Regions from separate parts of the Azospirillum aestuarii genome, predicted to be linked through region 2. Evidence: riboswitches for the same ligand, from Rfam matches in the RefSeq annotation. Region 2 holds a riboswitch; the other holds the start of a gene.
What was found. A riboswitch is a leader RNA that binds a small molecule or an ion and turns the genes downstream of it on or off. The one in region 2 is predicted to bind S-adenosylmethionine.
Positions count from the first base shown of each region.

Region 1: linked by a shared signal. The riboswitch ahead of metZ (O-succinylhomoserine sulfhydrylase) and the one ahead of JJL56_RS06470 (homoserine O-succinyltransferase) in region 2 are both predicted to bind S-adenosylmethionine.

Region 1 covers NZ_JAEPIV010000002.1:894,569-905,582, reverse strand. The annotation lists gene JJL56_RS08910 (SDR family oxidoreductase) at 30-923, shown strand; gene gshB (glutathione synthase) at 958-1,914, opposite strand; gene JJL56_RS08900 (SirB1 family protein) at 1,949-2,782, opposite strand; gene JJL56_RS08895 (YraN family protein) at 2,816-3,184, opposite strand; gene rsmI (16S rRNA (cytidine(1402)-2'-O)-methyltransferase) at 3,181-4,122, opposite strand; gene JJL56_RS08885 (penicillin-binding protein activator) at 4,116-5,306, shown strand; gene JJL56_RS08880 (phasin family protein) at 5,430-5,945, opposite strand; gene metZ (O-succinylhomoserine sulfhydrylase) at 6,057-7,265, opposite strand; SAM riboswitch at 7,342-7,421, opposite strand; gene JJL56_RS08870 (STAS domain-containing protein) at 7,550-8,062, shown strand; gene JJL56_RS08865 (hypothetical protein) at 8,138-8,335, shown strand; gene mutS (DNA mismatch repair protein MutS) at 8,534-11,014, opposite strand, start outside.
Region 2 covers NZ_JAEPIV010000002.1:373,946-384,959, forward strand. The annotation lists gene sdhA (succinate dehydrogenase flavoprotein subunit) at 1-549, opposite strand, end outside; gene sdhD (succinate dehydrogenase, hydrophobic membrane anchor protein) at 556-951, opposite strand; gene sdhC (succinate dehydrogenase, cytochrome b556 subunit) at 963-1,352, opposite strand; gene JJL56_RS06435 (hypothetical protein) at 1,601-1,864, opposite strand; gene JJL56_RS06440 (aspartate-semialdehyde dehydrogenase) at 1,998-3,017, shown strand; gene JJL56_RS06445 (acetyltransferase) at 3,014-3,481, shown strand; gene JJL56_RS06450 (NAD(P)-dependent oxidoreductase) at 3,487-4,365, opposite strand; gene JJL56_RS06455 (tellurite resistance TerB family protein) at 4,377-4,781, opposite strand; gene JJL56_RS06460 (AEC family transporter) at 4,929-5,876, shown strand; gene JJL56_RS06465 (methyl-accepting chemotaxis protein) at 6,132-7,823, shown strand; SAM-I-IV-variant riboswitch at 7,930-8,034, shown strand; gene JJL56_RS06470 (homoserine O-succinyltransferase) at 8,084-9,007, shown strand; gene JJL56_RS06475 (ATP-dependent DNA helicase) at 9,012-11,014, opposite strand, start outside.

The DNA of each region.
Region 1 (11,014 bases), 520 kb from region 2:
CCTGCGACCACAACCGGAGAGGTTTTCCCATGCGTGTCTTCGTCACCGGCGCCACCGGCTTCGTCGGTTCGGCCATCGTCCAGGACCTGCTCACCAACGGACACCGGGTTGTCGGCCTCGCCCGCTCCGATGCAGCGGCGGCGTCCCTTGCCGCGGTCGGCGCGGAGGTCCAACGCGGCTCCCTCGACGACCTGGAGAGCCTGCGTGCCGGTGTGTCCGCGGCCGACGGCGTGATCCACACCGCCTTCAACCATGACTTTTCGCGCTTCGCCGACAACTGCCGGGAGGACCATCGGGCGATCCTCGCCATGGGCGACGCGCTGGAGGGCAGCGACCGCCCCCTGCTGGTGACGGCGGGCGCGGTCGTGGCCGCGCGCGGGCCGGTGGCGGTCGAGAGCGATCCGCACCGGCCGCCGTCCGACGCCCTGCCCCGCCGCACCGAACTCGCCGCCGGGGAACTGGCCGCCCGCGGCGTCCGGGTCGGCGTGGTGCGCCTGCCGCCCTCGACCCACGGCGTGGGCGACCATGGCTTCGCGCGCATCCTGCACGACATCGCCCGCCGGACCGGAGTCTCGGCCTATGTCGGCGACGGTGGGAACCGTTGGGCGGCGGTGCACCGCCGGGATGCGGCGCGGCTGTACCGGCTGGCCCTGGAGGCCGGCGCCCAGGGCGGCCCGTTCCACGCCATCGCCGAGGAGGGCGTGCCGCTGCGCCGTGTCGCCGAAGCCATCGGCGCGCGGCTGGGCCTGCCCACGGTGTCGAAAAGGCCGGACGAGGCGGCCGCCCATTTCGGGTGGTTCGCCTTCTTCGCCGGCATCGATTGCCCGACCTCCAGCGCCCACACCCGCGCCCTGCTGGGATGGGAGCCGCGTGAGACCGGCCTCGTCGCCGACCTCGACCAGCCCGGCTATTTCACGGACTGACCGGCCGGCGGGGGGTTTCTGGGGGTTCCGGCCCTCAGGCCCCCTTGTTCTCCCGGTGGCGGCGCTCGATGGCGTCCCACAGGGTGGCCTCCAGCGCCGACCCGTCGAGCCGGTTGATCTCCTGGATGCCGGTGGGCGAGGTCACGTTGATCTCGGTCATGTAGTCGCCGATCACGTCGATCCCGACGAAGACCAGCCCCTTCTCGCGCAGCACCGGGCCGATGGCCTTGCAGATCTCCTGCTCGCGCGGGGTCAGCTCCGTCTTCTTGGCGCTGCCGCCGGCGTGGAAGTTGGCGCGGGCCTCGCCCTCCTGGGGCATACGGCTGACGGCGCCGGCGGGCTCGCCGTCGATCAGGATGATGCGCTTGTCGCCCTGGCGGATCTCCGGCAGGTACTTCTGCACGATCACCGGCTCGCGGTAGAGCTGGGTGAACAGCTCCAGCAGCGAGCCGAGATTCTCGTCGTCCGGCTTCAGGTGGAAGACGCCGGCCCCGCCGTTCCCGAACAGCGGCTTGACGATGATGTCCTTGTGCTGCGCCCGGAAGTCCAGCACGGCCTGCTTGTCGCTGGTGATCAGCGTCGGCGGCATCAGGTCGGGGAAATGGGTGACGAACAGCTTCTCCGGCGCGTTGCGCACCTCCGCCGGGTCGTTCAGCACCAGCACCTTGGGCTGGATGTGCTCCAGCATGTGGGTGGCGGTGATGTAGGCCATGTCGAAGGGCGGGTCCTGGCGCATCAGCACCACGTCCATGGTCGACAGGTTGACGATCCGCGGCTCGCCCAGCGTGTAGTGGGCGCCCTTCTGGCGGACCACGGTCATCTCGCGCACGCGGGCGGTCAGGACGTTGCCGGTCAGGCTGAGGTCGCGCGGGTGGTAATGGTAGAGCGTGTGCCCGCGCTTCTGCGCCTCAAGCGCCATCATGAAGCTCGAGTCGGTGTCGATGTTGATGGACTCGATGGGGTCCATCTGGAAGGCGACGGCGAGGCTCATCCTGCGGGTCTCCGAAACGGGCTTTGAGTAAGGGTCAGTTCAGTTGGTTCTTGAGCTGCTGGATCAGCGCGGCGACCTGATGGCGGTGCCGTTCGCTGGCGGTCAGCTCCAGGAATTTTTCCAGCGCGGCGATGGCGGCGGCGAGGTTGCCGTTGTGGGCCTCCAGCAGGCCGGTCTCCCGCCACAGCGACGCCTCGCCCGGCGCGAAAAGCCGCATCGCCTCCAGCACCTCCAGCGCGCGCGGTACGTCGCGGGCGGAAAGGTGGCGCAGCTTGATGTTGTTCTGGAGCCGCAACAGGATCTCGCGGTTGGACACCGTCTGGTAATGGCCGGGTTCCAGCTCCGCCGCGCTGCCGGCGGTGGCCTTCAGCAGGTCGCGCAGGTCCACGGCGGTGCGCACCTGCCCCTCGTTGAAGGGGTCGAGGATGGCGCGGGCGCCGTCGGCCTCCAGCCGCACCAGGAAATGGCCGGGGAAGTTCAGCCCCAGCATCGTCCAGCCCTGCGAGCGGGCGGCGTGCAGGAACAGGATGCCCAGCGCCACCGGCAGGCCGCGGCGGCGGTCGATGACGCGCAGCAGGTTGGCGTTCTGCAGGTCGTCGTAGGTCTCGTGGTCGCCGGCGTAGCCGTGCCGCTCCACGATGACCTCGTGCAGCCAGGAGATGCGGGCCTCCAACCCGTCGAGGGTGGGCGAGACGCGCTCCGCCAGATCATGGGCGATGTCGGCGAGGTGACGGCGGTAGTCGGCCAGCGCGGCGCCCGGCACCTCCAGCGCGCCCAGCGCCAGGGCGGCTTCGGCCAGATCGATCTGCTCGTCCGGCTGCTGCCCCACGCGGCGCAGGATCTCACGGGCCTCGGCGCGGCTGGTCACGGGCGGCGTCCTTCCTCTACAGCAGCCTTCGCGTCAGGCCCGCCACGCATCCGGCACATGGCGCGGCCAGGACCAAGGGGTAACGAGCATGACGTCGAAGCGCAAGACATAGCCCGCATACTGCGGGTTGGCCCCCAGATAGGCATGGGCGGCGCGGGCGAGGCGGCCCCGCTGGCGGGCGTTGACCGCCTCGTTCGCGGTGTCCCAGTCGCCGCGGGCCTTGACCTCGACGATGGCCAGAGTGTCGCCCCGCCGGGCCACGATGTCGATCTCTCCCATCGGGGTGCGCAGGCGGCTTTCCAGGATGCGGTAACCCTTCAGCCGCAACGCCAGCCGGCAGAGCTGCTCGGCGTAGCGGCCGTACGTCTCCGCCCGGCGGCGCAGGGCGTCCGGCGCGCTCATGGTTTCCCTTCCCGCGACAGCTCCAGCGCGCGGGCGTAGACGGCGCGCTTGTTCTGGCCGGTGCGGGCGGCCACGTCGGCGGCGGCGTCGCGGACCGACAGGCGGGTCAGCGCCTCGCGCAGCAGGGCGTCCACGTCGGCCTCGGTCGGGGTGGGCTCCTCGCCGGGCGGGCCGATGACCAGGACGACCTCGCCCTTCGGCGGGCCGGCCTCGGCGTAATGGGCGGCCAATTCCGGCAGGGTGCCGCGCCGCACCTCCTCGAAGAGCTTGGTCAGCTCCCGCGCCACCGCGGCCTCCCGCGCGCCGAGGATGTCGGCGAGGTCGGCCAGCGACTCGGGCAGGCGCTGCGGCGACTCGAAGAAGACCAGCGTGGCAGGAACGTTCTTCAGCTCCCCGGCGGCGGCGCGCCGGGCGCTGCTCTTGTTCGGCAGGAAGCCGGCGAACAGGAAGCGGTCGGTCGGCAGGCCGGACAGCACCAGCGCCGCCAGCGGGGCGGAGGCGCCGGGCAGCGTGGTGACCGCCACCCCCTCCGCCACGCACTCCCGCACCAGCTTGTAGCCGGGGTCGGAGACCAGCGGCGTGCCGGCGTCGGTGACGAGCGCGATGGATTCCCCCGCTTTCATGCGGCCGATCAGGACCGGACGCATCTTCGCCGCGTTGTGTTCATGATAGGAGACGAAGGGCGTGTGGATGCCATGGATGCCCATCAGCTTCGCCGTCACCCGCGTGTCCTCGCAGGCGATGGCGTCGGCGCGGCGCAGCGTGTCGAGCGCGCGCAGCGTGATGTCGGCGGCGTTGCCGATGGGGGTGGCGACCACATAAAGGCCGGCGCCGAGTTTACTTGCGGCCCTCGGCTCGCTACCTTCAGCGTCACCAGAGACGCCGGGCCCGGAAACGGGTTCGGGCGCCGGACCGGATGTGGAGATCGTTGGTGGCACGCTTGACGACACCTTTCTCGCGCGCTTGGGGGCAGCAGGCTGCCGCCGCCCTGTTGGTCGTTGGCACGCTTTCGGCCTGCTCGACTGTAAAGGCCCCGGCGCCGACGACTCAAGCGCCGCAAGCGCCGGTCGCCGCCGTTCCGGCCGCCCCGCAGACTTTGAAGGTGGCGATTCTGCTGCCGCTGTCCGGGTCGAGCGCCGCCATCGGGCAAGCCATGCTGGAATCGGCGCAGATGGCGCTGTTCGATCTGGCCGGCGACCGGTTCGAACTGCTGCCCCGCGACACCAAGGGCACGCCGTCCGGCGCCGCCGACGCGGCGCGGCAGGCCATAGCCGAGGGGGCGAGCCTGATCCTCGGCCCGCTGTTCGCCGCCGATGTGGCGGCGGTGAAGCCGGTCGCCCAGGCCGCGGGCGTGGACGTTCTGGCCTTCACCAACGACTGGACCCAGGCCGGCAACGGCACCTATGTGCTGGGCTTCGTGCCCGCCGATCAGGTGACCCGCGTGGTCGGCTTCGCCCGCTCGCGGGGCGCCACGCGCTACGTCGCGCTGGCTCCGCGCACCGCCTATGGCGACGCCGTGGTCAACGCGGTGCAGGCCGCCTCGCGCCAGTTCGGCGGGCAGGTGGCGCAGGTCGAGCGCTACGACCCGGCGGTGACCGACCTCGCCCAGCCGGCGCGGCAGGTGACCCAGGCCGGCGTGCAGCCGCAGGCGGTCATGCTGGCCGAAGGCGGGCCGCGCGCCCAGGGGCTGGCGTCGGCGCTGTCCGCCAACGGGCTGAACACCCAGCAGGTCAAGCTGCTCGGCACCGGACTGTGGGACGAGCCCGGCCTGGGCCAGGAACCCGCCCTGGCCGGCGCCTGGTTCGCCGCCCCGGCGCCGCAGAGCCGCGCCGACTTCGAGTCGCGCTTCGAGAGGACCTACGGCCGCAAGCCGCCGCGCATCGCCACCCTGTCCTACGACGCCACGGCCATCGCCGCGGTGCTGGCCAAGATGCCCGACCCGTCGGGCCGCTTCGACCGCGCGGCGCTGAACAACCCCAACGGCTTCGAAGGCATGGACGGCATCTTCCGCCTGCGCGCGGACGGCGTCGTGGAGCGCGGACTGGCCGTTCTGGAGGTCACCCCCGGCGGTCCACGCGTGCTCGACCCTGCCCCGTCCAGCTTCGAAGTGCTGGGGCAGTGATCGTAAAGCGCTGATGTGAAGAGGATTTTTTAACCACGAAGGCACAAAGACACGAAGGATTTCACAAAGAACGTTGTGACGGCCTTTGTGAAATCTTTCGTGTCTTTGTGGTGAACCGCGAACTTATCCGTGCTGCTTCGCCAGACGGCGGGCGTTGGCGCGGACGGTGCGGTAGGCGGGGGTCATGCCGGCCTGGGTCAGGGCCGTGACCGACTCGACCATGTAAAGCGCGGCGTGGATGCCGGCCTCCACCGACTCGGTGACGGTGCGGTGCTGCAACTCCACCAGATCGGCGGGGCTGCGGCACTGGCCGAGGCCGCTCACCATCACCATGGCGACCTGAAGCTGGCCCTGCATGAGGGTCATCCAGGCCTGCTGCATCTCGCCGATGCCCTTGGCGACGGCGTGGGTGGCCTCCACCATCGCCTCCACCTTCTCGGAGCCCATGCGGACGAACTCCGGGTTGGCGAGGTCGATGGGGTTGTTCATGGCCGCCGCCATCATGGCGGTTCGGTAGCCGATCGTCTGGGCCGCCGCCACCCCCATCTCGCTGGTCTTGACGCCGGTCCGGGTCAGATCGCCCGCCACCGTCAGAAAGCGTTGCGTCGGTTCGCCGTTGCCGGCCTTGCGTCTCGACATTCGCTCCACCTCACCAAAGGACCCGACCGGAGCAAAAGCCCCGGCCGGGCCGAAAAAACCGTAACCCGGACGCCAACGCTGCACTGCAGCATTTGGTTCCGCGTCCAGTCTTTACAGGGAAGCGAGCGCGCGGTCGAGATCTTCGACGATGTCCTGGGCATCCTCCAACCCGACGGACAGACGGAGCAGGTTCGGACGGATGTTCGCCGCCGCCTTCTCCTCCACCGTCAGCTTGGAATGGGTGGTGGTGTCGGGGTGGGTGATCAGGCTTTTCGAATCGCCCAGATTGTTGGAGATCATCACCATCCGCAGATCGTTCAGGGCGCGGAAGGCCTCGTCCTTGCCGCCCTTCAGGAAGATCGACAGCATGGTGCCGCCACCGGTCATCTGGCTGCGGCAGAGGTCGTGCTGCGGGTGGCTGGGCAGGCCCGGATAGAGCACCCGCTCCACCTTCGCGTGGCCTTCCAGGAACTCCGCCACCGTCAGGGCCGACGCGCTCTGCGCCGACACACGCAGTTCCAGCGTCTCCAGCCCCTTCAGCAGCAGCCAGGCGTTGAAGGGCGAAATGGTCGGGCCGGTGTGGCGCAGATAGGGGTGGATCACGTCCGACCCGTACTGCTTGTCGCTGGTCAGGATGATGCCGCCCAGACAGCGGCCCTGGCCGTCGATGTGCTTGGTCGCCGAATAGACGACGACGTCGGCCCCCATCTCGAACGGGCGCTGCAGCACCGGCGTGGCGAAGGCGTTGTCGACCACCACCTTGGCCCCGGCCTTGTGGGCGAGATCGCTGACCGCGCGCAGGTCGACGACCTCCAGACCCGGATTGCTGGGCGTCTCCAGGAAGACGACCTTGGTCGGCTTGGCCAACGCCTCTTCCCACTGGGACAGGTCGGTGCCGTCGACGAAGACCGCCTCGACCCCGAAGCGGGCCGACAGCTCTTTGATCACCCAGTAGCAGGAGATGAACAGCGAGCGCGGCGCCACGATGCGGTCGCCGGTGCGCAGGTTCGACCACAGGGCGCCGTGCACCGCGGCCATGCCGCTGGTGGTGGCGTAGGCCCAGGCCGCCCCCTCATACTCGCACAGCCGGTCCTCGAACATCGCCGTGGTCGGGTTGCGGAAGCGCGAATAGACGTGGCGGGAGCCGTCGTTGACGAAGGCGCTCTCCGCCTCCTCCGCCGAGCCGTAGACGAAGCCGGAGGTCTGGTAGAGCGCCTCGCAGGTCTCGTCGAAGGACGAACGGCGGACGCCGCCATGGACCAGACGGGAGCGCGGGCGAAGCCCCGCGACGTTCGGATTGCGATGATCGGTGCGCGCCATGGCCGCTTTGTCTCCTCTGTCCGCCGGCGGGGCAGACCGGCACAACAAAAAACGCCCCGACCGATCGGGTCGAGGCGCGGACGCGGCTCGGACCTTTTTAGCGGATTGTTTTACGTGGCCCGCAAGCCGGTCGACCAAATCACCACGTGCCCACGCTTTTAGGACCGCCGCGGCGCGCCGTCAAGGGACAAGGGAGCCGTGACAAAAAGAGGCCGCCCTGCGTCAACATCGCGCAGGACCCGATGCCGCCGCCCGCTTGCCCAGCGAAGGCCCGGCACCGGATCATGGCCACCGGACGTCAGCAAGGGGTGCGGGCCGTGCAGTATCGCAAGGAGCAGGAGCGGCACTTCGTCCGTCTGGTGCTCACCGGGCGCTTTACCAGCCAGGACGCCGCCCCGGTGCGGCAAGCCATCGCCGACGTGAAGAACGGGACGGAGCGTCGTCATCTTCTCGACCTGACCGGGCTGGAGTTCATCGACAGCACGGGCGTCGGCCTGCTGCTGGTGATGAATGGGGAGGCCCTGTCGGCGGGCAAGGCCCTGTCCCTGCTCTGCGCTTCCGGGCAGGTGCGCAAGGTGGTGGACCTGACCCGCATCGCCATGATCATCCCGGTGCACGAGACGGTGGCCGACTATCTCGCCGCCAGCGTGCCGGAGGCCCTGCTGGCCGCCACCCATCCCTGCGCGCCGGGCGAGGACCCGATGGCCGTCGCCGTCCGCGCGCTTCACGCCAAACCGGTCCTGCCGCCCGCGATCGTACCGCCGGATTCACTCGGTCGGGGCGGCGCTTCCGGGTAGGCCGCTCGCAGCGCGGGCGCGGGCTTCCCATCTGAAGCACCGGACAGAGTCCGTTCCGCGTTGGGGAGGCACCGAATGGTTCATCTGCACAAGTCGCTGGAATCCGAAGCGTCGAAGGCCGCCGAGCGGGAGGGCCGCTCGCTCGACCAGTTCGTGAACGAGGCGGTGGAGGAGAAGCTGCGCCACGCGCAACGCCCCGTCGCCCAACGTCATGTCACCCCCATCCGCGACCGCGGCGCCCCGATGGACGAGGACGTGGTGGAGCGGGCGTGATCCTGACCGGTGGGATCAACGCCATCGCATTTGGCGTCCCAACCCTCTCCCGCCCCGGGAGAGGGTGCCCGCGCAACGGGCGGGGAAGGGTCGCACGAGGATCAGCGCACCAATCCTTGGCAGCACCCTCTCACCCTTCCCACGCTTCGCGCGGGCCCCTTCCCTCTCCCGGGGCGGGAGAGGGCGAATCATTTCCGTTCATAGAAGCAACCCCCTCAGACGGTACAACTCATCCAGCGCCTGCCGCGGCGTCAGGCTGTCCGGGTCGATGGATTTCAGCGCCTCCTCCACCCGCGACGGCTCCGGCGGGGCGGCAGGGGACGCAGCAGGGGCCGGCGGCGGGCGCTTCAGGGCGGCGCTGAACAGCGGCAGATCTTCGGCAAGACGGTGGATGGCCGCGTTCTGGTCGCCAGACTCCAGGATGGTCAGCACCTCCTCGGCGCGGCCCACCACGGCGCCGGGCAGCCCGGCCAGCTTCGCCACATGGATGCCGTAGCTGCGGTCGGCCGCCCCCGCCGTCACCTCGTGCAGGAAGACCACGTCGCCCTGCCATTCCTTGATGCGCATGGTGTGGCAGGACAGGCCCGGCAGCTTGCCGGCCAGCATGGTCAGCTCGTGATAGTGGGTGGCGAACAGCGCGCGGCAGCGGTTGACGTCGTGCAGATGCTCCACGCAGGCCCAGGCGATCGACAGGCCGTCGAAGGTCGCGGTGCCGCGCCCGATCTCGTCCAGGATGACCAGCGCGCGGTCGCCGGACTGGTTCAGGATGGCCGCCGTCTCCACCATCTCCACCATGAAGGTGGAGCGGCCCCGCGCCAGATCGTCGGCGGCACCCACGCGGCTGTAGAGCCGGTCCACCACCCCGATGTGCGCGCTCTCCGCCGGGACGAAGCTGCCCATCTGGGCGAGCACGGCGATCAGCGCGTTCTGGCGCAGGAAGGTCGATTTGCCGGCCATGTTCGGGCCGGTCAGCAGCCACAGCCGGTTGTCCGAAGCGAGGTCGCAGTCGTTGGCGACGAAGGGGCCGGCGTTGCCGGCATCCAGCACCGCCTCCACCACAGGGTGGCGCCCGCCCTTGATGGAGAAGGCGAGGCTGCCGTCCACCACCGGCCGGTTGTAGCGCCGCTCCGCTGCCAGCTCGGCCAGCGCGGCGGCGACATCCAGCGCGGCCAGCGCGTGGGCGGCCTGGGCGATGGCCTCGGCGCGGCTGGTCACCTCCTCCACGAGGTCGTTGAACAGCTCCAGCTCCACGGCCAGCGCCTTGTCGGCGGCCTCGGAGATGCGGCGCTCCAGGTCCGACAGCTCCACCGTGCCGAAGCGCACGGCGTTCGCCATGGTCTGGCGGTGCATGAAGACCTCGCGCCCCTTCTCGGACATCAGCTTGTCCGCGTGGGTCGCCGTCACCTCGATGTGATAGCCAAGCACGTTGTTGTGCTTGATCTTCAGCGCCGGCACCCCGGCGATGCCGGCGTATTTGACCTGAAGCCCGGCGATCAGCCGCCGGCTCTCGTCGCGCAGCGTCACCAGCTCGTCCAGCGCGTAGGAATAGTCGCGCGCGATGAAGCCGCCGTCGCGGGCGAGCAGCGGCAGCTCCGGCGCCAACGCCTGCGTCAGCTGGTTGACCAGCTCGCTGTGCTCGCCCAGCCCCTTGGCCACGGCGCCCAGCCCGTCGGGCAGCGGTCCGCCGGGATGGCCGTTGAGCAGCAGACGGATGGCCGAGGCCTGGGCCAGTCCGTCGCGCACGGCCGCGAGGTCGCGCGGGCCGCCGCGCCCCAGCGTCAGGCGGGACAGGGCGCGCTCCAGGTCCGGGCAGCGGCGCAGCGCCTCGCGCAGGTCGGCACGCAGCCGCTCCTCGTTCAGCGCGAACGCAACCATGTCCAGCCGCTTGGCGATGGCGGCGGGGTTGGTCAGCGGCGCCGAGAGCTGGGCGGCGAGCAGACGCGCCCCCGCCCCGGTCACCGTGCGGTCGATGGTGGCGAGCAGGCTGCCGCGCCGGTCCCCCGTCAGGGTGCGGGTCAGCTCCAGGTTGCGGCGGGTCGCCGCGTCGATTTCCATGACGGCGCCGGGGCCGAGCCGGCGCGGCGGCGACAGGCGCGGCACGCGGCCCTTCTGCGTCAGCTCCACATAGGCGACCAGCGCGCCGGCCGCCGCCACCTCGGCGCGCGAGAACTGGCCGTAGGCGTCCAGCGTGCCGACGCCGTAGAGGGCGAGCAGCCGCTGCCGCCCGTTCTCGCTGTCGAAGCGCGGGGTCGGCTGCACGGTCAGGCGGGACTTCCATTCGCCCCACAGCTCGTAGAGGTCGGGGCTCTGGCACAGCTTCTCGGAAACCAGAACCTCCTGCGGGTCGAGGCGGCCGAGCGCGGCGCCCAGCCCAGCGCGCTCCACCGGCTGCACGACCAGCTCACCGGTGGACAGCTCCAGCCAGGCCAGCCCCAGCCCGCCCGCCGCTTCGGCCACCGCGGCCAGCCAGTTGGAGGCGCGGGAGTCGAGCAGGCTGTCCTCGGTCAGCGTGCCGGGGGTGACGATGCGGATGACGCCGCGCTTCACCACCGACTTGGAACCGCGCTTCTTGGCCTCCGCCGGGTCCTCCATCTGTTCGCAGATGGCGACGCGGAAGCCCTGGCGGATCAGGCGCTGCAGGTAGGATTCATGGCTGTGGACCGGAACGCCGCACATCGG
Region 2 (11,014 bases):
CACCACGCCCTTGCAGACGCCGTCCTCCATGATGAGGTCCAGCGCGAAATACTCGACGAAGAACTCCGCCTCGTGCTTCAGCGACTGCTGGTAGAGGGTGTGCAGGATGGCATGGCCGGTGCGGTCGGCGGCGGCGCAGGTGCGGTAGGCCTGCTGCTTGCCGTAATGGGCGGTCATGCCGCCGAAGGCGCGCTGGTAGATCTTGCCTTCCGGCGTGCGCGAGAAGGGCACGCCGTAGTGCTCCAGCTCGATGATCGCCGGGATGGCCTCGCGGCACATGTACTCGATGGCGTCCTGGTCGCCCAGCCAGTCCGACCCCTTGACGGTGTCGTACATGTGGAAGCGCCAGTCGTCCTCGCTCATGTTGCCGAGCGCCGCCGAGATGCCGCCCTGGGCGGCCACGGTGTGCGAGCGGGTCGGGAAGACCTTGGTGATGCACGCCGTCTTCAGGCCCTTCTCGGCCATGCCGAAGGTGGCGCGCAGGCCCGCACCGCCGGCACCGACGACGACGACGTCATAGGAATGATCGATAATATCGTAGGCGGCCATGGCTCGTCAGGCTCCGAACGAAATCTTGAGGACGGCGATGACGCAGGCGGCACCCAGCACGAAGCACAGGGACTTCACGGCCAGGATGCTCAGGATCTTCGCCATCTCATTGTGCACGTAGTCCTCGATCACCACCTGCAGCCCGGCCTGGGCGTGGTGGAAGGTGACCACGGCGGTCAGCACCATCATCAGCGCCGAGAAGGGCGACTCCAGCCACGCGACGAAGGCCGCGTGGTCGGCGCCCAGATGGCGGATCACACCGAAGATGAACCAGACGGTCAGCGGAACCAGGGCGATGGCGGTCACGCGCTGGTGCCACCAATGCTCGGTGCCGTGCTTGGCGGAGCCCAGGCCGCGCGCGATCTGCAGCGGCGAGCGGAGGGTCTTGCTGTTGGACGCCATGTCTTCTCTCCTCACCACACGGCCAGGCCGATGATCCAGGTCAGCACGGTCAGCACGGCCGCCGCACCGATGACGATCTGGTTGCCACGCTCGGCCTCGCTCAGCTCGAACGACTTGCCGGCGTCCCACACCAGATGCCGGATGCCGTTGCACAGGTGATAGTAGAGCGCCAGCGACCAGCCGAACATCAGCAGCAGCCCGAAGAAGGAGCCGATGAAGTGCTGCGCGCGTTCGTACGCGGCAGGGCTGGTGGCGGCGGCGACCAGCCACCAGGTCAGCAGAAGGGTCCCGACGGCCAGCCCCACGCCCGTGATGCGGTGCGTGATGGACAGGAGCGCGGTCCTGGGGAGTTTGTAGACTTGCAGATGCGGAGAGAGCGGCCGACCGCTGCCGTTTGCCATTGCGTCGTCCTCAGTTCGGCGACCGGTCGCGGCAAGGAGGGCTGTTGCCGCGACGGCGGGTGATGCGAGACCGAAAGTTTTAAGCCCTGCTGTGTTTGGCGATTGAATTACGCCTCTACCGCACATGAGTCAACGGCAGGGACTTGGCCGTGGCCAAAATGGCGCACCGCGGGAAGTGCCTGAAAACTAACGGGCTTTGCTGCAGCTGGTATTACCAGGGCTGAAACGCGGTTTTGCGGTTCAGCCTATTACCTGTCGAAGCGGCGAACATTCTCCACCATCATCGAATACATCTGGGTAATCAGCTCCGCCGGACGCAGCCGGCCGAAGGGGATGTTCTCCTTGGCCCACTCCACCAGCCCCTCGGGCGGGCGGACCGGAGCGACCTCGTAGCCGGCCTTCTTCAGCGCGCTCATCACCGAGCGCGCCTGCTTGGTGTAGTCCTCGTTGAAGAAGGACTTGTCCGCGTCCTTGATCGCCTTGGCGATGATGTCTTCGAGCGGAGTGGCCATGCCCCGGTGTGCCGGTCGCGATCGTTCGTGATAGGGGCGAACACCGTGTCACAACGCGGGCGCTGTTGCAATTCCATTGGGAACCGCATACCTCAAGCCCTCTTCGCACCGCATATCACAGGGATTAACCGCCATGGGCTACACAGTCGCGGTCGTCGGCGCCACCGGCAACGTCGGACGGGAAATGCTGGCCACCCTCGCCGACCGCAAGTTCCCGGCCGACGCGGTGATCGCCCTGGCGTCGGACAGCGCGGTCGGCAAGGAGGTGTCCTTCGGCGAGGACGAGGTGCTGAAGGTCCAGGAGGTCGGCCGCTTCGACTTCACGGGCGTGGACATCGCGCTGTTCGCCGCGGACGCCAAGGTCTCGGCGGCCCACGCGCCGCGCGCCGCCGCCGCGGGCGCCGTGGTGATCGATGCCAGCCCGCAGTTCCGCATGGACCCCGACGTCCCCCTGGTGGTCCCGGAGGTCAACGCCGACGCGCTCGCCGGCTACGCGAAGAAGAACATCGTCGCCAGCCCCGGCGGCGCGGCCATCCTGCTGGCCATGGCGCTGAAGCCCCTGCACGGGCAATTCACGGTGAGCCGCGTCGTGGTCTCCACCTACCAGGCGGCCTCGGACGCCGGCAAGGAGGGGATGGACGAGTTGTTCAGCCAGACCCGCGCCATCTACGTGAACGACCCGCTGCAGAAGTCCGTCTTCTCCAAGCAGATCGCCTTCAACGTCATCCCGCACATCGGCCCCTTCATGGAGGACGGCGCGACGCGGGACGAGTGGGCGATGAACGTCGAGACGAAGAAGATCCTCGACCCCAAGATCAAGGTGAGCGCGACCTGCGTCCGCGTCCCCGTCTTCATCGGCCATTCCGCGTCCATCACCATCGAGTGCGTGGAGCCGGTGACCGCCGAGGAGGCCCGCCGCATCCTGCGCAAGGCGCCGGGCATGCAGGTGATCGACCAGCAGGAGAACGACGGCTACATCACCCCGGTCGAGGTGGCCGGCGACGACCCGGTCTTCGTCAGCCGCATCCGCGAGGACTACACGGTGGACAACGGCCTGTCCTTCTGGGCGTCCACCGACAACCTGCGCAAGGGCGCCGCGCTCAACGCGGTGCAGATCGCCGAGCTGCTGGTGAAGGAGTATCTCGACGCGTGATCCCGATCCGCTCCTCCCGCCCGGACGACGCCCCGGCGCTGTTCGCCGTCTGGCTCGCCGCGGTGCGCAGCACGCACGACTTCCTGAGCGAGGCGGACATCGGCTTCTACGCCGACCTCGTGCGCGACCAGTATCTTCCGGCGGCAGCGCTCATGGTCGCGGTGGACGGTGACGACCGGCCGGTCGGCTTTTTGGGCATGACCGGGTGGAAGATCGACACGCTGTTCGTCGATCCGGCGTGGCACGGCCGGGGGATCGGCCGCGCCCTGGTCACCCGCGCGCTGGAGGGCAGGCCGGAGCTGACGGTCGATGTGAACGAGCAGAACGGCGCCGCCCGGTCCTTCTATCGGCGTCTCGGTTTCCGAGAGGTCGGGCGGTCCGCGCTGGACGACAGCGGCCGTCCATTCCCCTTGCTGCATCTGGCCCTTGGTGGCGCCGGCCAAGGCAACCCGACCGGCGCCTGAAGGGCTTACTTGACGAACAGCCGGTACAGCGCGGAGTGGTCCAGCCCGCCGTCGCCCTGCTCGGCCAGCAGCTCGAACAGCTCCAGGCTGAGGCCCAGCGCGGGAAGCTGGATGCCGGACTGCTCCGCCAGCTCCTCCGCCTGTTTCAGGTCCTTGATCTGGGTGACCACGCGGCCGCCCGGCGTGAAGTCGCCGGACACCATGCGCTGGCCATGCAGCTCCAGGATGCGCGACTCGGCGAAGCCGCCGCGGATGGCGTCGCGGACCTTGCCCGGCTCCACCCCCGCCGCCTTCGCCAGGGCCAACGCCTCGGCCACCGCGCCGATGCTCAGCGCGACGATCACCTGATTCGCCATCTTGGCGACCTGCCCGGCCCCACTGTCACCGACATGGGTGATCCGCTGGCCCATCGCCTGGAACAGCGGCAGGGCGCGGGCAAAGGCCTCCTCCGTGCCGCCGGCCATGATGGTCAGGGTGCCGGCCTCCGCCGCCACCGTGCCGCCGGACACCGGAGCGTCGACCCACTCCGCGCCCTTGGCGCGGGCGGCCTCGGCCAGCTTGCGGGTCGCCCCGACCGCCGTGGTGCCCATGTCGATGACGAGATGGCCGGGCCGCAGCGCGTCCATCAGGGACGCCGCTACCGCCTCCACCGCCACGGTGTCCGACAGCATCAGCACGATGGCGTCGGCGCGGACGGCGACCTCGGCGGGGTTGGCGGCGGGGCTCATGCCCTCGCCGGCCAGTTCCTCGACCGGGCCGGGGCTGCGGCTGCTGATCACCAGGGCAGCACCGGCCTTCGCCAGATTGCGGGCCATGGGCCGGCCCATCAGGCCCAGCCCGATGACGCCGACCGTCTGCCCCGCCAGACCTGTCTGTCCGGTCATGTCCCGGTCCGTCACAGGCGGGTGTGGCGCGCCCGCGCGCCGCGTTCGATGGCGGCGGCGCACAGCCGGTCCACGCCCAGCTTGTGCCGGATCAGCTCCAGCATCCGCAGTTCCTCCTGCGAGGCCGACGGGTCCGCCGCGGCGATGTCGCAGGCGAGCGCGTAGGCGGTCTCCGACAGCCTGGACGGAATGGCCTCCTTGACGATCTGGAGCGTCGTCTCCAGCCCGTCGGCGTCGGCCAGCAGGCCGGAGCATTCGCGGGTCACGTCGGTCAGCCGGTCGATGTCGAAATCCTTGAAGATCGGCAGGTAGCGGACGTTCTCGCCGATGGCCTCAAGCTCCGCGTCCGTCATGTCGCCGTCGCACGCCGACACCAGCACCATGACGTAGATGAGCGCGCTGTGATGGTTGATCATCGAAACTCCTGCGGAAAAAGGGCCCCGCCCAATCTTGCCCGCCCCCCGCGCGCCGTCAAGGGAGGGAGCGCCGTCAAGGGAGCTATGCCCGCGGCGGACGGGTGGGTCCCTCGACAGGGGACGGGTTGCCCCTTAAGGTCGGGCCCCATGTCGGTGGTCTTCAACGTGGCGCTCCCGGTCTTCGCCATCATCCTGGCGGGCGTCCTTTCCGGTAAGGCGAAGCTGCTCGGTCCCGCCTCGTCGGAGGCGCTGAACAAGTTCGTCTACTGGATGGCCCTGCCGCCGGTGCTGTTCCTCGGCACCGCGAAGCGCTCCCTGCCGGAGATCTTCAACGGCCCCTTCATCGGCGCCTTCCTCGGCTCGATGCTGGCGGTCTACGCGCTGGGCGCCCTGCTCGGCTGGCTGATCCACCGGGAACGGACGCAGATCCAGTGCATGCAGGGGCTGAACGCCTGCTTCTCCAACACCGGCTACATGGGCATCCCGCTGTTCCTGGCGGCCTTCGGCCCGGACCGTCTGGCCCCGGCCATCCTCGCCACCGTCATCATGAGCGCGATCATGGTCGGCATCGCGGTGATCTGGCTGGAGTTCGCCAACAGCCAGGGCGGCGGGATCGGCAAGGCGCTGCGCGACGTCGGCCGGGCGCTGGTCAAGAACCCGCTGATCATCTCCACGGCCCTGGGGCTCGCCTGGTCGGTCTTCCTGTCCGGCGTGCCGGTGCCGCGCCCGATCGCCATCTACTGCGATCTGATGGGCGCCTCCGCCGGTCCCTGCGCCCTGTTCGCCATCGGCCTGTTCCTGGCGACCCAGAGCATGAAGGCCAACCTGCTGGAGGTCGGCTGGATCAGCGCCCTGAAACTGGTGGTGCAGCCGGCGCTGGCCTGGTTCCTCATCCAGACCCTGTTCCCGCTCGACCCCTTCTGGGCCGGGTCGGCCATCATCCTCGCCGGCCTGCCCACCGGCGCGCTGACCTTCGTGGTGGCCAGCCAGTACCGCATCTATGTGGAGCGCACCTCCGCCGCGATCCTGATGTCCACCATCGCCAGCGTGGTCACCCTGTCGTTCCTGCTGGCCACCTACGCGCCGCCCCTTTGACCCTTGGCCTGCGGTCTTCCGGCCGCGCTCGCCTCTCCAGCCGTTCATCTTTATTAAAAGAAAGATTCCACCTGGGAAAGCGCAAGGCGGACCGCCCCGCGCCGCCCTTGCGTCTTTCTTAATATTTGTTGTTCCATCATTTGATCCCGGTAAGTCCAACGCCCGGCGCATGGGCGTCTGGTCTGCCAAATCCTTTCGTTCAGACTCAATACAATCGATCGCCATGATTTCGCTTCCGGGGAAGAGACACGTGCCATGTCCATGCTGAGTTCCATGACCATCCGGACCAAGGTGGTCGCCGCCACCGTCGCGGTCCTGTTGATGTCGATTGCCCTGGGGCTGTTCGCCGTCGACCGGCTGAGCACCGTCAACCATGCTGCGGAGGAAATACGCTCCAACTGGCTGCCCAGCGTCACCGCCATCGGGGAGATCGATGGTGCGGCGAACGACTACCGCATCCTGGAGGCGTCCCACATCCTGGCGCTCTACCCGGCGGAAATAGCCGAGGTCGAAAAGGAGATGACCACGGTTCTGAACCGCGTGGCCGAGGCCCGGCGGAAGTATGAACCGCTGCTGGCTCCCGGTTGGGAAACCCAGACCTTCAAGCGCTGGGAAGCGGCCTGGGACGGCTATCTGAAAATCAGCCAGGGCAAATTGCTTCCCCCGTCCCGAGCCAACGAGAACGAGAAGGCCACCGGCATCTATCGGGAGGAGTCACGCAAGGCGTTCGACGAGTGCTCCGCGCTCATCAACGAATTGACGGCGTCCAACGTCGCAAACGCCACGAAGGCGGCGGACGCCGGCCGGGCCACCTATGTCGGGGCGCAGAGCTGGATTCTGGGCGCCATCGCGTTCGTGGCGGTCCTCTGCCTGTTCGCCGGCATCGCCATGACGAAGTCGGTCGCCCGGCCCATCGTCACCCTGACATCCATCATGGATCGTCTGGCCAAGCGCGACCTCGGCGTCGCTGTGGAAGGCGGCAACCGGCAGGACGAGATCGGCGCCATGGCCCGCGCGGTGCAGGTCTTCAAGGACGGCCTGATCGAGGCGGAGCGCCTGACCGCCGCCCAGGCCGCCGAGGAGGAGAACAAGCGCCGCCGCACCGAGCGGGTCGATTCGCTGATCCGCAGCTTCGACGGCGCGGTGCACAGCGTCCTGCAGACCGTGGGCGCCGCGGCGTCGCAGCTCGACACCACCGCCCGCAGCATGACCGACATCGCCGAGCACACGCGGGCCGAGGCCGGCAGCGCGGCGTCGGCGGCCGAGCTGACCTCCGCCAATGTGCAGACCGTCGCCGCCGCGTCGGAGGAGATGGCCGCCTCCATCACCGAAATCTCCCAGCAGGTGTCGCAGTCGGCCGGCATCGCCGGCAAGGCGGTGGACGAGGCCGACCGCACCAACGCCACCGTGCAGGGGTTGTCGGAAGCGGCCCAGCGCATCGGCGACGTGGTGGATCTGATCCAGAACATCGCCGCGCAGACCAACCTGCTGGCGCTCAACGCCACCATCGAGGCGGCCCGCGCGGGCGAGGCCGGCAAGGGCTTCGCCGTGGTGGCGAGCGAGGTCAAGAGCCTTGCCAACCAGACCTCCAAGGCGACGGAGGAGATCGCCGCCCAGATCGGCGCCATCCAGGCGGCCACCGGCGGGGCGGTCGGCGCCATCCGCGGGATCGGGGCGACCATCTCGTCGATCAACGACATCTCCTCCTCCATCGCCGCCGCCATCGAAGAGCAGGGTGCGGCCACCCAGGAGATCAGCCGCAACGTCCAGCAGGCGGCGCAGAGCACCCAGGAAGTGACGAGCAACATCGGCCGCGTGTCGCAGGCCGCGACCGAGACCGGCAGCGCCGCGACCCAGGTGATGTCGGCCTCCGGCGACCTGAATCAGGGGGCGATGCGCCTGAAGAGCGAGGTGGAGAACTTCCTCGTCGCCATCAAGGCGGCCTGAGGCCAAGCGGCCTGAGGATCGTGTGATCGGGGCCGGTGGGCGGAGCGGGGCCGCCCACCGGCAGCCCCACTCCTGTTGCCAAGCCGCCGCTGCCCGTATAATGTGCACCGCGCATCAAGAGTTGAGCGGACGCTCAACGCCAACCTGCTTTCCCGAGCAAGGTGGCGTCCCGAAGGGGGATGTGGCCGGACCGGCAAACAAACGGGGTTCGCCATGACGTCTGTTCCGACCGATGCACCGACAGCGGAGCCGGACGAGTCATGCCCATCAAGATACCCAACGATCTTCCCGCCTTCACCGCCCTGCAGGCCGAGGGCGTCATGGTCATGCGGGAGGCCGACGCCATCCGGCAGGACATCCGGCCCCTGCGCTTCGGCCTGCTCAACCTGATGCCCGACAAGATCCGGACCGAGACGCAGATCGCGCGCCTGCTCGGCAGCACGCCGCTCCAGGTCGAGCTGTCGCTGATCCGGATCACCAACCATGTGCCGCGCAACACCGCGGCGGATCACATGAGCGCCTTCTACCGGTCGTGGGAGGATGCGCGCCGCGAGAAATTCGACGGCTTCATCGTCACCGGCGCCCCGGTCGAGACGATGCCCTTCGAGGAGGTGTCCTATTGGGACGAACTGTGTTCGGTCTTCGACTGGACGCAGAGCCACGTCCACTCCTGTCTGAACATCTGCTGGGCGGCGCAGGCCGCCGTTCATCATTTCCACGGCGTGCCGAAGCATCTCCTGCCGCGCAAGGCGTCCGGCGTGTTCCGCCACCGCAACCGCGCCCCCGCCTCGCCCTACCTCTGCGGCCTGTCCGACGGCGTGCCCATCCCGGTCTCGCGCTGGACCGAGGTGCGCGAGGAGGACATCCCCCCCGAAAGCGGCCTGCGCGTGCTGCTGGATTCCCCGGAAACCGGCCCCTGCCTGCTGGAAGACGCCGTCCACCGGTCGCTCCACATGTTCAACCACGTTGAGTACGACACCGACACGCTGCGCAACGAGTATGTCCGGGACGTCGCCAAGGACGCGGCCACGCCGGTTCCCCAGGGCTATTTCCCCGACGACGACCCCAGCCGCCCGCCCGAAAACCGCTGGCGGAGCCACGCCCATCTGCTGTTCGCCAATTGGATCAACCGTATCTACCAGACGACGCCCTTCGATCTCGCCCGCATCGGCACGGCCGGATAGGCCCTCACCAGCCTCGCAGGAACTCCGCCGTCGCTTCCACCGCCTCCTTGATGCCGACGCGGCGGACCTCCACACCCTCGGGGAAGGCGCCGAACAGGCGGCTGGGCATCATCGGGTCGAGCAGGACGAACACCCCGGTGTCGTCGGCCCGCCGCACCAGCCGGCCGAAGGCCTGCTTCAGCCGCAACCGCGCGATCATGTCCTCGTAGCGCCGCCGCCCGAAGGCGTCGCGGCGGGCGCGGTGCAGGATGTCCGGGCGCGGCCAGGGCACCCGGTCGAAGACGATGAGCCGCAGCGAGCGGCCCGGCACGTCCACCCCGTCGCGCACCGCGTCGGTGCCGAGCAGGCAGGCGTGCTCCTCCCCCCGGAAGATGTCGATCAGGGTCGCCACGTCCAGCGGGTCGACATGCTGGGCGTAGAGCGGGATGCCGGTGGCGTCCAGCGGCTCCACGATGCGGTCGTAGACGGCGCGCAGCCGGCTGATCGCGGTGAACAGCCCCAAGCCCCCGCCGCCCGCCGCCTGGAACAGCGTGCGGTAGGCGGACGCCACCTGCCCCAGATCGTCCTTGCGCACGTCGGTGACCACCATCACCCGCGTGCGGTTGGGGTAGTCGAAGGGCGACGGCACCTGGGCGCGCAGCGCCGGCTTCGGCAGGTGGCTGGCGCCGCAGCGGTCCTCCGCCGCCTGCCAGTCCATGGCGACGTCGCCGGTGCCGTCGGTCAGTGTGGCGGAGGTGACCACCATGCCGTGCGCCGGCCCGGCCAGCGCCTCGGCGAAGGGAACGGTCGGGTCGATCCAGTGGCGGTAGAGCCCGACGTCCACGTCACGCCCGTCGATCCGCTCCACCGCGAACCAGTCCACGAACTGCGCCGGCGTCTCCACCGGCAGCGTCTTCAGCATGGCCCGCCACGCCTCGACCGTCAGCACGCCGCGCCGGGTCAGGCTGCGCGCCATGGCGTCGATGCGCCGCCGCTGGTCGCTGTCCAGCTCCGCCGTCTCGGCCTCCAGCCTTGCGGCCAGCCGCTTCGCCAGTCCGGCCAGCGGTTCCGCCAGCCGGACCAGCGCCGCCTCCAGCGCCTCCGCGGCGTCGAGCAGCCCGTCCACCGGATAGGCCTTGTCGGCCTCCAGGCTGTAGGGGCCGCCCTGTCCCGCCGTCCGCGAATAGACCTGCCGCCGCGCGGCGAGCAGGAAGGCCTCGGTCGGCCCCTGCGGGTTGTCGGCGGACAGCCGCGCCGCCCAGCCCTCCGCCGGCAGGACGCGGGCGCCCAGCATCACCGCGTCCATCAGTTCCTGCGCCCGCTCATCGCTGGCGACCAGATCCTCGATGCGGCGCTTCAGCCCACGGGCGCGGCTGCGCCCCGTCTCCTCGGCGCCCAGCAACCAGCGCCGCAACTCCTGCGTCTCCCGCCCGGTCAGATGCCCGGCGAAGGCGCTGTCCGCCGCGTCGAAGACATGGTGTCCCTCGTCGAAGACGTAGCGGGTGGGCAGCGTCGGCTCCTCACCTCCCCCAAGGGCGGCCTGCACCATGACCAGCGCGTGGTTGGCGATCACCACGTCGGCCTTGCGGGCGCGGCGCACGCTCTTCTCGATGTAGCAGCGGGCGTAATGGTCGCAGGCGGAATAGATGCACTCGCCCCGCCGGTCGGCGAGGCCCAGCGTCCGCCCGCGCCCGGCGATGTCCACCAGCCAGCCGGGAAAGTCGCCGCCGGTCAGGTCGCCGTCGCGCGTCGCCGCCGCCCAGCGCGCCATCAGCCCCACCCCGATGGCGTGGTGCGGCTGCATCGGCATGCCGCGAACCGCTTCCTCCAGATTCAGCAGGCACAGGTAGTTTTCCCGCCCCTTGCGCAGCACGACCTTGCGCGCCTTGGTCGCCGGTTCGGGATAGAGGCGGTCCAGCTCCGCGTCGATCTGGTGCTGGAGGTTGCGGGTGTAGGTGGAGATCCACACCGTGCCGCCGTTCTTCTCCGCCCACACGGTGGCCGGCGCCAGATAGCCCAGCGTCTTGC